DNA from 3 places in the Thalassotalea piscium genome. Region 2 is predicted to be linked to each of the others. Evidence: predicted binding sites of a transcription regulator. Region 2 holds the regulator's gene; each other region holds the start of a gene.
What was found. The regulator MetJ, encoded in region 2, represses methionine synthesis genes. The targets are predictions, from matches to a motif close to TAGACGTCTAGACGTCTA.
Positions count from the first base shown of each region.

Region 1: the regulator MetJ is predicted to act here: its motif matches at 2,302-2,319, upstream of metK (methionine adenosyltransferase).
Region 3: the regulator MetJ is predicted to act here: its motif matches at 1,905-1,922, upstream of metA (homoserine O-acetyltransferase MetA).

Region 1 covers NZ_AP027362.1:1,378,532-1,382,914, forward strand. The annotation lists gene QUD79_RS05975 (FimV/HubP family polar landmark protein) at 1-866, shown strand, start outside; gene metK (methionine adenosyltransferase) at 951-2,138, opposite strand; gene murI (glutamate racemase) at 2,382-3,185, opposite strand; RNA gene ssrS (6S RNA) at 3,278-3,458, opposite strand; gene QUD79_RS05995 (cell division protein ZapA) at 3,670-3,978, opposite strand; gene QUD79_RS06000 (UPF0149 family protein) at 4,207-4,383, shown strand, end outside.
Region 2 covers NZ_AP027362.1:3,527,915-3,532,297, forward strand. The annotation lists gene metB (cystathionine gamma-synthase) at 29-1,189, opposite strand; gene metJ (met regulon transcriptional regulator MetJ) at 1,443-1,772, shown strand; gene QUD79_RS15740 (malic enzyme-like NAD(P)-binding protein) at 1,838-3,079, opposite strand; gene QUD79_RS15745 (adenylosuccinate synthase) at 3,307-4,383, opposite strand, start outside.
Region 3 covers NZ_AP027362.1:2,624,252-2,628,634, forward strand. The annotation lists gene metH (methionine synthase) at 1-839, opposite strand, end outside; gene metA (homoserine O-acetyltransferase MetA) at 841-1,803, opposite strand; gene QUD79_RS11515 (RNA-binding S4 domain-containing protein) at 2,109-2,462, opposite strand; gene recA (recombinase RecA) at 2,820-3,848, opposite strand; gene mutS (DNA mismatch repair protein MutS) at 4,181-4,383, shown strand, end outside.

The DNA of each region.
Region 1 (4,383 bases), 1.8 Mb from region 2:
CAACAGAAAAAAAAGAAACACCTGCTGAGGCTGACGGACCAGATTCAAAGCTTCCAGAAGTCAACTTAGACGATGTTTTCAATTTAGTAGAAAGTGATGCTGCTGATAGTGTTATTGACCTGTCAAGTGAGGGTATATTTGGTGACAGCCAAGATGCAGACAATACTGATAAAGTTGATGATGATATCTTAAAAAGTATTTCAGATGATTTTGATGAATCAACATTATCTGACTTATTAAACGATGATTTATCACCAGACGCTCAGGAATCAGAAGAACCGATTGAGCTGGCCCCTGACTTTACGGATAGCAACGTATTAGCTGATTTACTTTCAGACTCTACAGATGAAGCAGCAAGCGATACTGGTTCAGATACTAAAGAGTTAGACGATATTCAAGACTTAGATAATTTAGACTTTGATGAGTTACTTGCCAATATTGAAGAAGAAACGTCAAACGTTTCGGATGATGGCTTTGATTTAGACGATGAGCTAGATATTGGTGATGATCTTACAACCGAAGCATCTGGCGAAGAAACACAAGAAGAAAACGATAATGTCGATGATTTTATCTCAGTTGACTCCTTGTTATCTGACAGCTTAGATGCAGATGGAATTGAACCATACGAGCGCACTAATATTGATGTTGGCCTGAATGAATTCCCTGAATTCTCTATGGGCACAAATGAATTAGATGTTGATGATGAAGACGATAATGGTGCTGCCGCTAAATTAGACTTAGCCAAAGTTTATATAGAAATTGGCGATATTGAAAACGCTGAAGTTATTTTGATGGATGTGGTTAGCATCGGTGATGCACAACAACAGTTTGAAGCTCAGCAATTATTAGACAATATTAAGAGCTAAGAATTTATAAACAAAAAAAACCTCAAGATTGAGGTTTTTTTGTTGAAGTTGAACTTATTTATTCGATTGTTATTTGTTCGATTATTATAAGCCAGCAGCAGTTCTTAAAGCGTTAGCTTTATCTGTTTTTTCCCAAGAAAAGGCAGTGAAAGTGTCTTCACCAACGGTCATTTCGTATGGTTCACGCCCAAAGTGACCGTATGCGGCAGTTTGACGATACATAGGGTGAAGCAAGTCTAACATCTTAGTAATACCGTAAGGGCGCAAATCAAAGTGTTCACGCACTATTTCTACAAGCTTCTCTTCAGATATTTTACCGGTACCAAAAGTATCAATAGAAATAGAAGTAGGCTCAGCGACACCAATAGCATAAGATATTTGAATTTCACACCGGTCAGCAAGCCCCGCTGCAACAATGTTTTTAGCTACGTAACGACCAGCATAGGCAGCACTTCGGTCAACCTTTGAAGGATCTTTACCTGAAAATGCTCCTCCGCCATGTCGAGCCATGCCACCATAAGTATCTACAATGATTTTACGACCTGTTAAACCGCAATCACCTACCGGACCACCAATTACAAAACTCCCTGTTGGGTTAATAAAGTATTTCGTGTCTTTTGTAAGAAACTCAGCTGGTAACGTATGTTTAATAATGCTTTCCATTACCGCAGTGTGTAAATCTTCCTGCTTAATATCAGGGTTATGCTGAGTTGAAAGTACAACAGTATCAATAGCAACCGGCTTGCCATTTTCATAGACAAAGGTTACCTGACTTTTTGCATCAGGGCGCAACCAAGGTAAGATCCCCGACTTTCTTGCTTCTGCTTGGCGTTCAACTAAACGGTGAGAATAGTAGATTGGCGCAGGCATTAATGTTTCTGTTTCATTAGTTGCATAACCAAACATGAGCCCTTGATCGCCAGCACCTTGTTCTTCGGGTTCAGTGCGGTCAACACCTTGGGCAATTTCTTGTGACTGCTGTCCAATTAAGTTCATGATCCCACAAGTTTCACCATCAAAACCGACATCTGATGAGGTATAGCCAATATCACAAATAACTTTACGGGTTATATCTTCTAAATCAACCCATGCTGATGTAGAAATTTCACCAGATATAATGGCAACGCCCGTTTTCACCATTGTTTCACATGCTACACGAGCATTTTTGTCTTTGGCGATAATAGCGTCTAAAACAGCGTCAGAAATTTGGTCAGCAATTTTATCTGGATGGCCTTCAGATACCGACTCAGAAGTAAAATAATACCTAGACATAGAACCTCAATATTTATAAAAATAAATGTAAATGGATAAGCAATTTATCTGACACAATTGCAATGGCAACTGAACAAGCTAACTGCGTATTAAATGAGTTAAATATTATTCATTTAATATTAATATGATAATTCTAACGGGATTTTCGAAGATTGCTAGTTTTTTTACGCCTAGACGTCTAAATGGCTTAAGTTAAAAGTGTGTAAAACTAAGAGTTATTTGACTTTTTAGTATATTTATCAACTAGATGGCTAGTTTTTTAAGTGTTATCTTTTTTTCCCATAATTGTGAGAAAATTATTTCTTGTTGTTCACTGATTTTCGTTGAATAGAATAATAATTGCGCTACATTATCTGGATGAGCACTTAACTGGTACATAGCTAACTGCCTTTGTAATTGCTTAGCAACAGGCGTGGCTGTTTCTACTAAAGTTACGGTATCTCCGATTACACATTGTATTTGATCACTTAAAAAAGGGTAATGGGTGCAGCCAAGCACTAGCGTATCAATATTAGCATTTACTAAAGGGGTTAAGTACAGTTTAAGTAGGTTGGTGCAGTGTTCACTATCTATATTATCAGACTCTACTACTTCAACTAGCCCAGGACAGGCTTGAATAATAACGTCAGTATTTTGTTTATGGCTATTAACTAAATTTATAAAGCGTTCATTTGTTGCAGTAGCTTGGGTGACCATAATGGCAATTTTATGTGTAGCGCTTTTTTCAACTGCAGGTTTTATACCTGGTTCAACACCAATAATAGGTATGTTAACCAGAGTGCGAAGTTGATCAATAGCATTAACCGTTGCAGTATTACAGGCAATAACAATTGCCTTTGCATTTTGTTTGATAAACCATTGCGCTATTTTGTTTACACGTTCTTTAATTTGCTGTGAAGTTAAATTACCGTATGGCGCATTTAGCGAATCTGCGAGATAAATAAAAGACTCGTTAGGTACAAGTGCTGAAATAGACTTAGCAATAGATAAGCCACCAACGCCAGAGTCAAATATACCGATAGGGTGGTTATTATAAATTGCAGACAAAGAAGTATCTCAGACTTAGTGTAATTAATAGCATAATAACAAAGTATAAAGATCAATAAAATTAATAATATGAGAGAAAGTAAGAGAAAGGTAAGCCTTCCAGAATGCCGTAGTCAACATTAGTCCTGAACACCGTGTGTTCAGGGCGGAAACTGCACATTTGCCGTAGGCTTCCCAGTACGAGCTGGGCTTGCACAATAGCGAATGATAAGTTTCCTAAGGTAAAACTTATCGGCTCAGGGACATAGCTAACAACGAACATCCCAGAAGACTTAAGCTCAGTATAGCTAATATTGGGAAGAAACTTAAGGTTTATTGTTGAAAGTAAGCTTGAATGACTACTATCTAGGCATAGTGGATAAAAACTGACTTAATGTTTTTATGAAATATATAAACAGTAATAAGGCTTAACTATTTTTTTGTATTGACTGTTTATATATTCAACTATTCCTTTATGCCTTTAATGAATTATGATTTCACTGAACTAGGCTTTTTTCTTGGAGTTTCCAACGGCTTGTTTAATTGTTGATTGCAATAAATCTATTTGGTTTTGCATTGCTAGTTTTTCTTGATCGTGTTGATGTTGGTTTTTTAACAAGTCGTTTGCCAAATTTAACGCTGTCATCAACAAATTTTGTTCAGGTGTTTTTGTTGTCCCTGCATTTTGCTTAACAAGTGATAAACGATCATTTACCTCTTGGGCCGCTTGCAACAGTGCAGATTCTTGTCCTTGCGGGCAAGCAATCTTAATTCTGCGATCAGCAATTTCAATGGTCACACTGTGTTGACTCATACAACAAAATACTCTTTATGATGGTAAATGACGATAATGCCCACTATCTTATTATAATCATTAATAAAAAACATTAATTTAATTAAAAATAACGCAATGATCGAAACTATAACGAGTGCGATCTTTAGATGCAAGTATAACGAAGGAATTTATTTGCTCGTATATTATTGTCGCTTACCCAGTGCAATGGTAGGATACGGCAATTATCTTAACGGACAGAAAACTTAGATGGCTGACGAATCTTCTTTAGATTTTGCTTCTGTGCAAGCAATTATTACCACTGAAAATGTTAAAGCACACGCAGCTGAAGTTCACGGTGTTTTAACTGGGCTTGTATGCGCGGGCTACTCCTTTGAAAGTAACGACTACATTAACTTAATTAATGACATGCTTAATAATGGCGAA
Region 2 (4,383 bases):
AAGAGTTACACTTCTAAAATCAATTAAACTACTGTCGCTGACTAGCAACGAGCCCTTGTGCTAAATCAGCAATAATATCGTCAATGTCTTCAATACCTACAGAAATACGCACTAATGACTCAGTAATACCGGCTTCAATTTGTGCCGAATGCTCCATACTAGCGTGAGTCATAGTGGAAGGATGGCTAATTAAACTCTCAACTCCTCCTAACGACTGCGCCAGTGTAAATAAGGTTAAGTTAGCAAATAATTTTTCAACCGCCGCAATCCCACCTTTTATTTCAAAACTTAGCATGCCACCCGCACTCTCTTGCTGTTTTTTAGCTACATTATGATTTGGGTGCGTGATAAACCCTGGGTAGTATACCTTTTCAATAGCTGTATTTTCTTGTAAAAATGCAGCAACTTGGTCGGCATTGGCTTGGTGTTGTTTTATTCTTACAGGGAGCGTTTTTAAACCACGTAGTGCTAGGTAGCTATCAAAAGCCGACCCCGTAATACCAATACAATTAGCCCACCAAGCTAGCTCTTCACCAATGGCAACATCTTTAGTCACTAATACGCCGCCAACAACATCGCTATGACCATTGATGTATTTAGTGGTTGAGTGAAAAACGATATCAGCACCTAGCGTTAATGGTTGCTGTAAAATTGGCGATAAAAAAGTATTATCAACAGCAACTAAAGCACCCGCCTGATGGCTTTTTTGGCAAATTTTTGAAATATCAACAATACGTAACAGTGGGTTACTTGGTGTTTCTATCAAGACTAATTTCGGCTTTTGATCTAATGCTTGTTGTAAAGCTTGCTCATCATCTTGGTCAACAATAATCAATTTAAATTGGCCGCGTTTAGCTAAATGAGTAAATAATCGATAACTACCACCATAACAATCATGCGGTATAACGATAGTGTCGTTAACTGACAGTAATTGGCAAATAAGATGAACGGCAGCCATACCAGTACTGGTGACTACACCAACCGCACCTTTTTCTAGGTCTGCTATAGCTTGGCCAAAAGTTGATCTTGTTGGATTACCGGTACGAGAATAATCAAATTGACGCTTATCGTTAAGTCCCTTTAGCGAATAGGTGCTTGATAAATGTATTGGCGCTACAACAGCACCATGATGTTTGTCGGTATTAATGCCACCACGAACGGCAATAGTGGCATTTTTTTTATCAGACATGAGCTTACCTAAAGAGTCAATTTCAAATGGATGTTTGGACGTCTACAACTCTAAACGGTTTCAATATTCCGGTCAAGAACTTTTAGACATCTACACTTCTACACATTCATAGTTGACTCATAGCTCACAAGCAGTAAAATCATACTTAGAATTTCTATGGGCTTTCAATTAGTACAAACATCATTACTCTCTGTTTGACTAGTGCGAGCGCCATTATAAAAAATATATTACAAATTAAATCAGAGGAAACTTCATGGCAAAGTGGAATGGCGAGTACATTAATCCATACGCAGAACACGGAAAAAAAAGTGAGCAAGTTAAAAAGATCACTGTTTCCATTCCGTTGCGTGTACTCAAGGTACTTACCGATGAGCGAACGCGCCGCCAAATTAATAATTTAAGGCATGCTACAAACAGTGAATTATTATGTGAAGCTTTTTTACACGCTTTTACTGGCCAACCCTTACCTGACGATCACGACTTAGCGAAAGATAACTTAGAGAAGTTGCCTGCAAGTGTGAGAAAAATACTAACTGAGCAAGGCATTACCGACTTTTCGCAATATGATGATGACGAAGTTTAATTTAATTCTGATGTATTAAAATATTAAAGCCAACTATTCGTTGGCTTTTTTATATTTGCTAGCACCTATTTCATGTAGTTCGCAGGTAGGTCTAGTGCCGCAACACCCGATTCTACTGCAGCAATAGCTACAGCTCTAGCTACACGGCCACACAGTCGTGAGTCCATTGGCTTAGGAATTATATATTCTTTACCAAATGTTAATTCGCTAACACCTGAGGCCGCCAATACCTCTTGTGGAACCGGCTCTTTCGCTAACTCACGAATAGCATGAACACAAGCAACCTTCATTTCATCGTTGATTGTTCTTGCTCTTACATCTAATGCACCACGGAAAATAAATGGAAAGCACAGTACGTTATTTACTTGGTTTGGATAATCAGAACGACCTGTTGCTATAATTACGTCATCGCGTGCAGATAATGCTAATTCAGGCTTAATTTCAGGATCTGGATTCGAGCAAGCAAATATCACTGGTTTAGGAGCCATCATTTTCACATGCTCAGCAGATAAAACATCAGGCCCTGAAACACCTACAAAAACATCAGCACCATCAATCACATCTTCTAAAGTTCGTTTGTCTGTATTATTAGCAAATGAACGCTTATATTCGTTAAGATCATCGCGACGGGTATGAATAACTCCCTTAGTATCTAGCATGTATATTTTTTCACGCTGTGCACCACACTTGATCAACAAGTCCATGCAAGCAATTGCAGCCGCGCCTGCGCCCATACAAACAATATCAGCTTCTTTAATATTTTTACCTTGTACATCAAGCGCATTTAGTAAACCAGCTGCAGTTACAATAGCAGTGCCATGTTGATCATCATGAAAAACAGGTACCTTACAACGTTCAATTAGTGCTTTCTCGATAATAAAACATTCAGGCGCTTTTATATCTTCAAGATTAATTCCACCAAAACTGTCTGCAATGTTGGCAACGGTATCAATGAAATCTTCAGTTGTTTTATGCTTAACTTCAATATCGAATGAATTAATACCTGCAAAACGCTTGAATAGTAACGCCTTACCTTCCATTACTGGTTTAGCCGCCATAGGACCTAAATTGCCTAAGCCTAAAATGGCAGTGCCATTAGTTACAACCGCAACTGTATTTCCTTTACCGGTATATTTATAAACATCGTCAGGATTTTCAGCAATTGCTCTAACAGGCTCAGCAACACCGGGGCTATACGCTAATGAAAGGTCGTAGCTTGTTTCTGCGGGTTTCGTCAGTTCGACACTTATTTTTCCTGGAATGGGTAATGCGTGATAATCTAATGCCTCTTGACGTAAATCAGTCATGTTTCTTCCTAAATGCGTTGAGTGATAATAATTTATTATTGTTAATATGATAAGTACGGCTATGGTATTTCATTTACCTTGAAGCAATCAAGAGCATTTGCATATAAACAATTTCTAGCAGCTATATAACTATATTATGTTCTTCTCGTTAGGTTTATATCAAATACTAAGTATAAAAAAACCAGCGATAAACGCTGGTTTTTATAAGAAATTAACTTTTGCTGATTTTACTCGAATGGATTAACTAAAATAATCGTTTCGTTTCTATCAGGACCTGTAGAAATTATATCAACAGGTACACCAGTAATTTCTTCTATACGCTTAATATAAGCAATTGCGTTCGCAGGTAGTTTATCTTTAGACGTTGCACCAACTGTTTTTTCGCTCCAACCTGGCATTTCTTCATAGACAGGCGTTACATTTTCGTAACCTTCGGCAGCTGTTGGTGGTACTGTAATTACATCGCCATTCGCTGTTTTATAGCCTATGCAGATTTTTAAGGTAGATAAGCCATCTAAAACATCGAGCTTAGTTAAGCAAAAACCAGTAATACTATTCACTTGAACTGCTCGATGCATCGCAACAGCATCAAACCAGCCACAACGACGCTCGCGCCCTGTAGTGGCACCAAATTCATGACCAACAGTACCTAAGTGCTCACCAATCTCATCATTGAGTTCAGTTGGAAAAGGCCCTGAACCAACACGCGTTGTATAAGCTTTTGTAATACCTAAAACATAATCTAAATGTAATGGCCCAAAACCACAACCTGTGGCTACACCGCCTACCGTAGTATTTGATGAAGTTACATAAGGGTATGTTCCGTGATCAATATCAAGCAGAGTACCTTGGGCGCCTTCGAACATAATAGACTCACCCGCTTTGCGAGATTGATCTAATAATTCAGGAATATCGGCAACCATACCTTTGATGATTTCACCAACTTCTAAAGCATCAGACAATGTTTGTTCATAACTAACCGGCTCAACTTTGTAATAGGTTGTTAAAACAAAGTTATGGTATTCCATAATTTCTTTTAACTTTATTGCAAAAGTCTCTGCGCAAAATAAATCACCTACACGTAAGCCACGACGAGCCACTTTATCTTCATAAGCTGGACCAATACCACGGCCAGTAGTACCAATTGGTTTATTACCACGTGCTATTTCGCGCGCGGCGTCCAAGGCATTGTGATAAGGAAGAATAAGCGGACAAGCATCACTAATTAATAGACGCTCGCGGACAGGAACACCACGGGCTTCTAGCATATTGATCTCTGTCATCAGCGCTTTCGGACAAAGTAC
Region 3 (4,383 bases), 900 kb from region 2:
GGTAAACCAGCATTAGGATGTGCAGAAACTGCAAAGTCTGAGATTCGGCTTAACTCTTCAACATACTGTCTTAGCTCAACGGGTCCAAGCGCACAGTTAAGTCCAAATGAAATAGGTTGTGCGTGGCGTAAAGAATTATAAAAAGCTTCGGTAGTTTGTCCTGTTAGTGTTCTTCCTGAAGCATCAGTAATTGTGCCTGAGATCATTACCGGCAAACGATAGCCTAACTGCTCAAAAACCACCTCAACAGCGAAAATAGCTGCTTTTGCATTTAAGGTATCAAAAATAGTTTCAAGTAATATGATGTCTGAACCGCCCTCAATTAATGCAAGGGTTGATTCGATATAGGCATCTTTCAACTGATCAAAGGTAATATTGCGAAATGCTGGATCGTTAACATCTGGTGAAATAGAACATGTTCTATTCGTTGGGCCCAACACACCTGCAACAAAACGAGGTTTTTCGGGTGTTTTTGCCGTATATTCATCAGCCGCAGCTTTAGCTATTTTAGCCGCTTCTCTGTTTATTTCAGCACTTAACGACTCCATGTCGTAATCTGCCATAGCAATAGTGGTCGCATTAAACGTATTGGTTTCAATAATATCTGCACCAGCTGCCAAGTATTCACAATGTATATCTCTAATTACCTGTGGCTGAGTTAAGACAAGTAAATCATTATTACCTTTTACGTCGCTATGCCAATCAGCAAAACGTTCACCTCTGTAATCTTGCTCTTCAAATTTATACGCTTGGATCATAGTGCCCATAGCACCATCAAGTATTACTATCTTTTTAGCAAGCTGCTGCTCTAATAAGGAATATGATGTAGATTTTTTCATGTTACTGCTCTTTTGATAGTTTTTTACTTGAAGGATGAATCGCTTGAATATTATTGGCATCCAATTGATAAGGTGTTATTTGATAAACGTAGTAGTTGAGCCAATTGGTAAACAATAAACTGCCATGACTTCGCCATGAGCTTTTAGGATTATTAGAAGGGTCGTTATTAGCGAAATAATTTTCTGGCAATGTGGGTGATAAACTTGAATTTACATCACGCTCATACTCTTCTTTCAGTGTACTTGCGTCATATTCAGGATGCCCAGTTAAATACACTTGCTGCTTATTTTTACTTACCGTTAAGTAAACCCCTGCTTGCGGTGACTCTGCTAATACAGTTAACTCTTCAACCGACTGGTAATCTTCTTTAGTGATATAGCCATAACGAGAATGAGGAACAATAAAGTGCTCATCAAACCCTCGCGTTAGTTCTTCTTTTGGATCGAGTGCTTGGTGTTCATATATACCTGACAATTTTTGCTTTCGAAGGTGTCGATTTAAACCATAATGATGATATAACGCAGCATGTGCAGCCCAACATGAAAACATAGTTGAGGTAACATTACTTTCTGCCCAATCGAATACCTCACAAATTTTATCCCAAAAGGTAACGTCTTGATAATCCAATAAGGCTAAAGGAGCCCCTGTAATGATTAAGCCGTCGTATTGCTTTGTTTTAATATCATCAAATAGGCGATAAAAGTTATCTAAGTGTTCTTGTGGTGTATGTTTTGACTCGTTAGCATGAATACGCACAAACTCAACATTAATTTGTAATGGCGTGTTAGCAAGCATTCGTAATATTTGTACTTCCGTTTCAATTTTATTCGGCATTAAGTTTAGAATTGCAACTTCCATCGGACGAATCTCTTGGCTTGCAGCTCTATGCTCAGACATAACAAAAATATTTTCATTATCAAGCACTTGTAATGCGGGTAATTGATCTGGAATTTTTATAGGCATGTAAGCTCACCTTACTTAATTTATTACGATATGCATGCTGTAAATCGTACAACATTAATTATGAATATAATGTGCCTTGGATTGCTAGATATGTCAACATCTAAACGTATAGACGTCTAAATGAATTTGTTATATCACTATATATTCTGAACTTATGCAAAAGATTACTGAAGAAGAGAATTCCGTAGAAGTGTAGTTTTTAGTGAGTGAAGCCAAAGCTAGTGTGTAAGTACTTTATATTTGACTTGCTCTATATACCGTTTTACGTAGTTTTAACAAGATGTAGGCTCAATAAATTTGCCCTGTTATCGTTTGAGTGATGGCTCTGCTACCGTTTCTGATGAAAGTAACCGCGCTTTACTTTTAGCTCTTTTTTTTCTTTGTTCTTTTTTGCTCGCTAACACTACTGTATTGATAAACTCAGCCGATTTTTTGCTGGGATCATAAGCAACCTCAATGGTTTTACCGTTACATGTAATAGAATCGCCGTTTCGAATCTTTTTACGCTTTTGAACTACAACTTCATTATTTACTAATACATTACCTTCACTGATCATGCTTTTAGCTTCGCCGCCACCGCCAACCATATTGGCTATTTTAAGTAATTTACAAAGTTCTATAGGTTCAACACAAATGTCGAAAATTGAGTGTTCAGACATGAAATACGCCTAATATGTTTAAATAATAATAGTGTTATATTCTAACATATATATGAATATTTTATAATGCAGCTCTTACAGAAGAAGCCTAATAATTCTGATTGCTACTTAACATAATATCACTTCGTATAAGAAAGTGATCTCTTAGCCAAAATTAAAGGTTTAGATGTAAGGCATTGACTGTAGCGAGGGGGTAATTGGTGTAACGGTTCTTGCTGCAGTAATTTATTATTTTAACCCGTAGAAATGCTCACATAGCTAGTGATATTAATGGTATAAATATTAAAATAAAAAAAGCCACCGATAACATCAGTGGCTTTATACATAGTTTAAATTACTGCACAGCGATAACCAGTATTATGACTCAGTGATAACTTCTTCTGCGACAGCTTCAGTCTTTTTAGATAAAAATAATTCTCTTAAACGTGTGTCTAGCTCTTTTGCAATAGCTGGATTTTCTTTAAGGTAGTTAGTTGAATTTGCTTTACCTTGGCCAATTTTGTCGCCTTTGTAGCTATACCAAGCACCGGCTTTTTCAACCATTTTATTCTGTACACCAAGGTCAATTAACTCACCTAAACTGTTAATTCCCTCACCGTAAAGTATTTGAAACTCAACTTGTTTAAAAGGAGGTGCAATTTTATTTTTAACTACTTTTACACGCGTCTCATTACCAATAATTTCATCACCCTGCTTTACAGCACCAATACGACGAATATCTAATCGAACTGAGGCGTAAAACTTAAGTGCGTTACCGCCTGTTGTAGTTTCTGGATTACCAAACATAACACCAATTTTCATACGAATTTGGTTAATGAAAATCATCATAGTGTTCGATTGCTTTAAATTACCGGTAAGCTTACGCATTGCTTGAGACAACATACGCGCTTGAAGCCCCATGTGCGAGTCGCCCATATCACCTTCAATTTCAGCTTTTGGTGTTAGAGCAGCGACAGAGTCGACAACAATTACATCAACAGCACCTGAGCGAGTTAACATGTCACAAATTTCTAATGCTTGTTCACCTGTATCGGGTTGTGAAACAAGTAACTCATTAATATTTACACCAAGTTTTTCAGCATAAATAGGGTCTAACGCATGCTCAGCGTCAACAAAGGCACATACTTTACCGTTGCGTTGTGCTTCTGCGATTACCTCTAATGTTAAGGTGGTTTTACCACTTGATTCTGGTCCATATATCTCTACAATACGACCCATTGGTAATCCGCCTGCGCCTAGTGCAATATCAAGTCCTAGTGAGCCTGTAGAAATGGTCTCGATATCCATGCTACGGTTTTCACCTAGCTTCATAATTGAACCTTTACCAAATTGGCGTTCAATTTGGCTTAACGCAGCAGAGAGTGCCTTTTCTTTATTCTCGTCCATTTCTTGCTCCACATGTAAATACATAAATAAGTCTGATGCAGCAAAGTATACTGTATAGTCGTACAGTATCAAGTTTTTTTATAATTATTTTTCAAACTCTATAACTTTTAATTTTTTTGTAATTTTAACTATATGTAATTTAAGAATTAATTAACAATTAGTAACTTTTAAATATTTTAAGCTAAAAAGTTACTACTGCCAATTTATCACTGTTTTTTTTAATTATATCAGTTGTATTTACGCTTTAACGAAAACTTGTGGGTCTATTACTTATGCTTATGGCATAATTGAGTAATACACTCTTAAATTATCACAAGACAAAATAAGAATTAATGACTACTGCGACCCCAGACTTATCTTCTCATACCCCTATGATGCGCCAATATTTAACGATTAAGGCCGAATTCCCTAACATTCTTGTTTTTTATCGCATGGGCGATTTTTATGAATTGTTTTTTGATGATGCCAAGAAGGCTTCAGACTTATTGGATATATCGCTCACGGCAAGAGGGAAAACAGGCGGTAATGCCATACC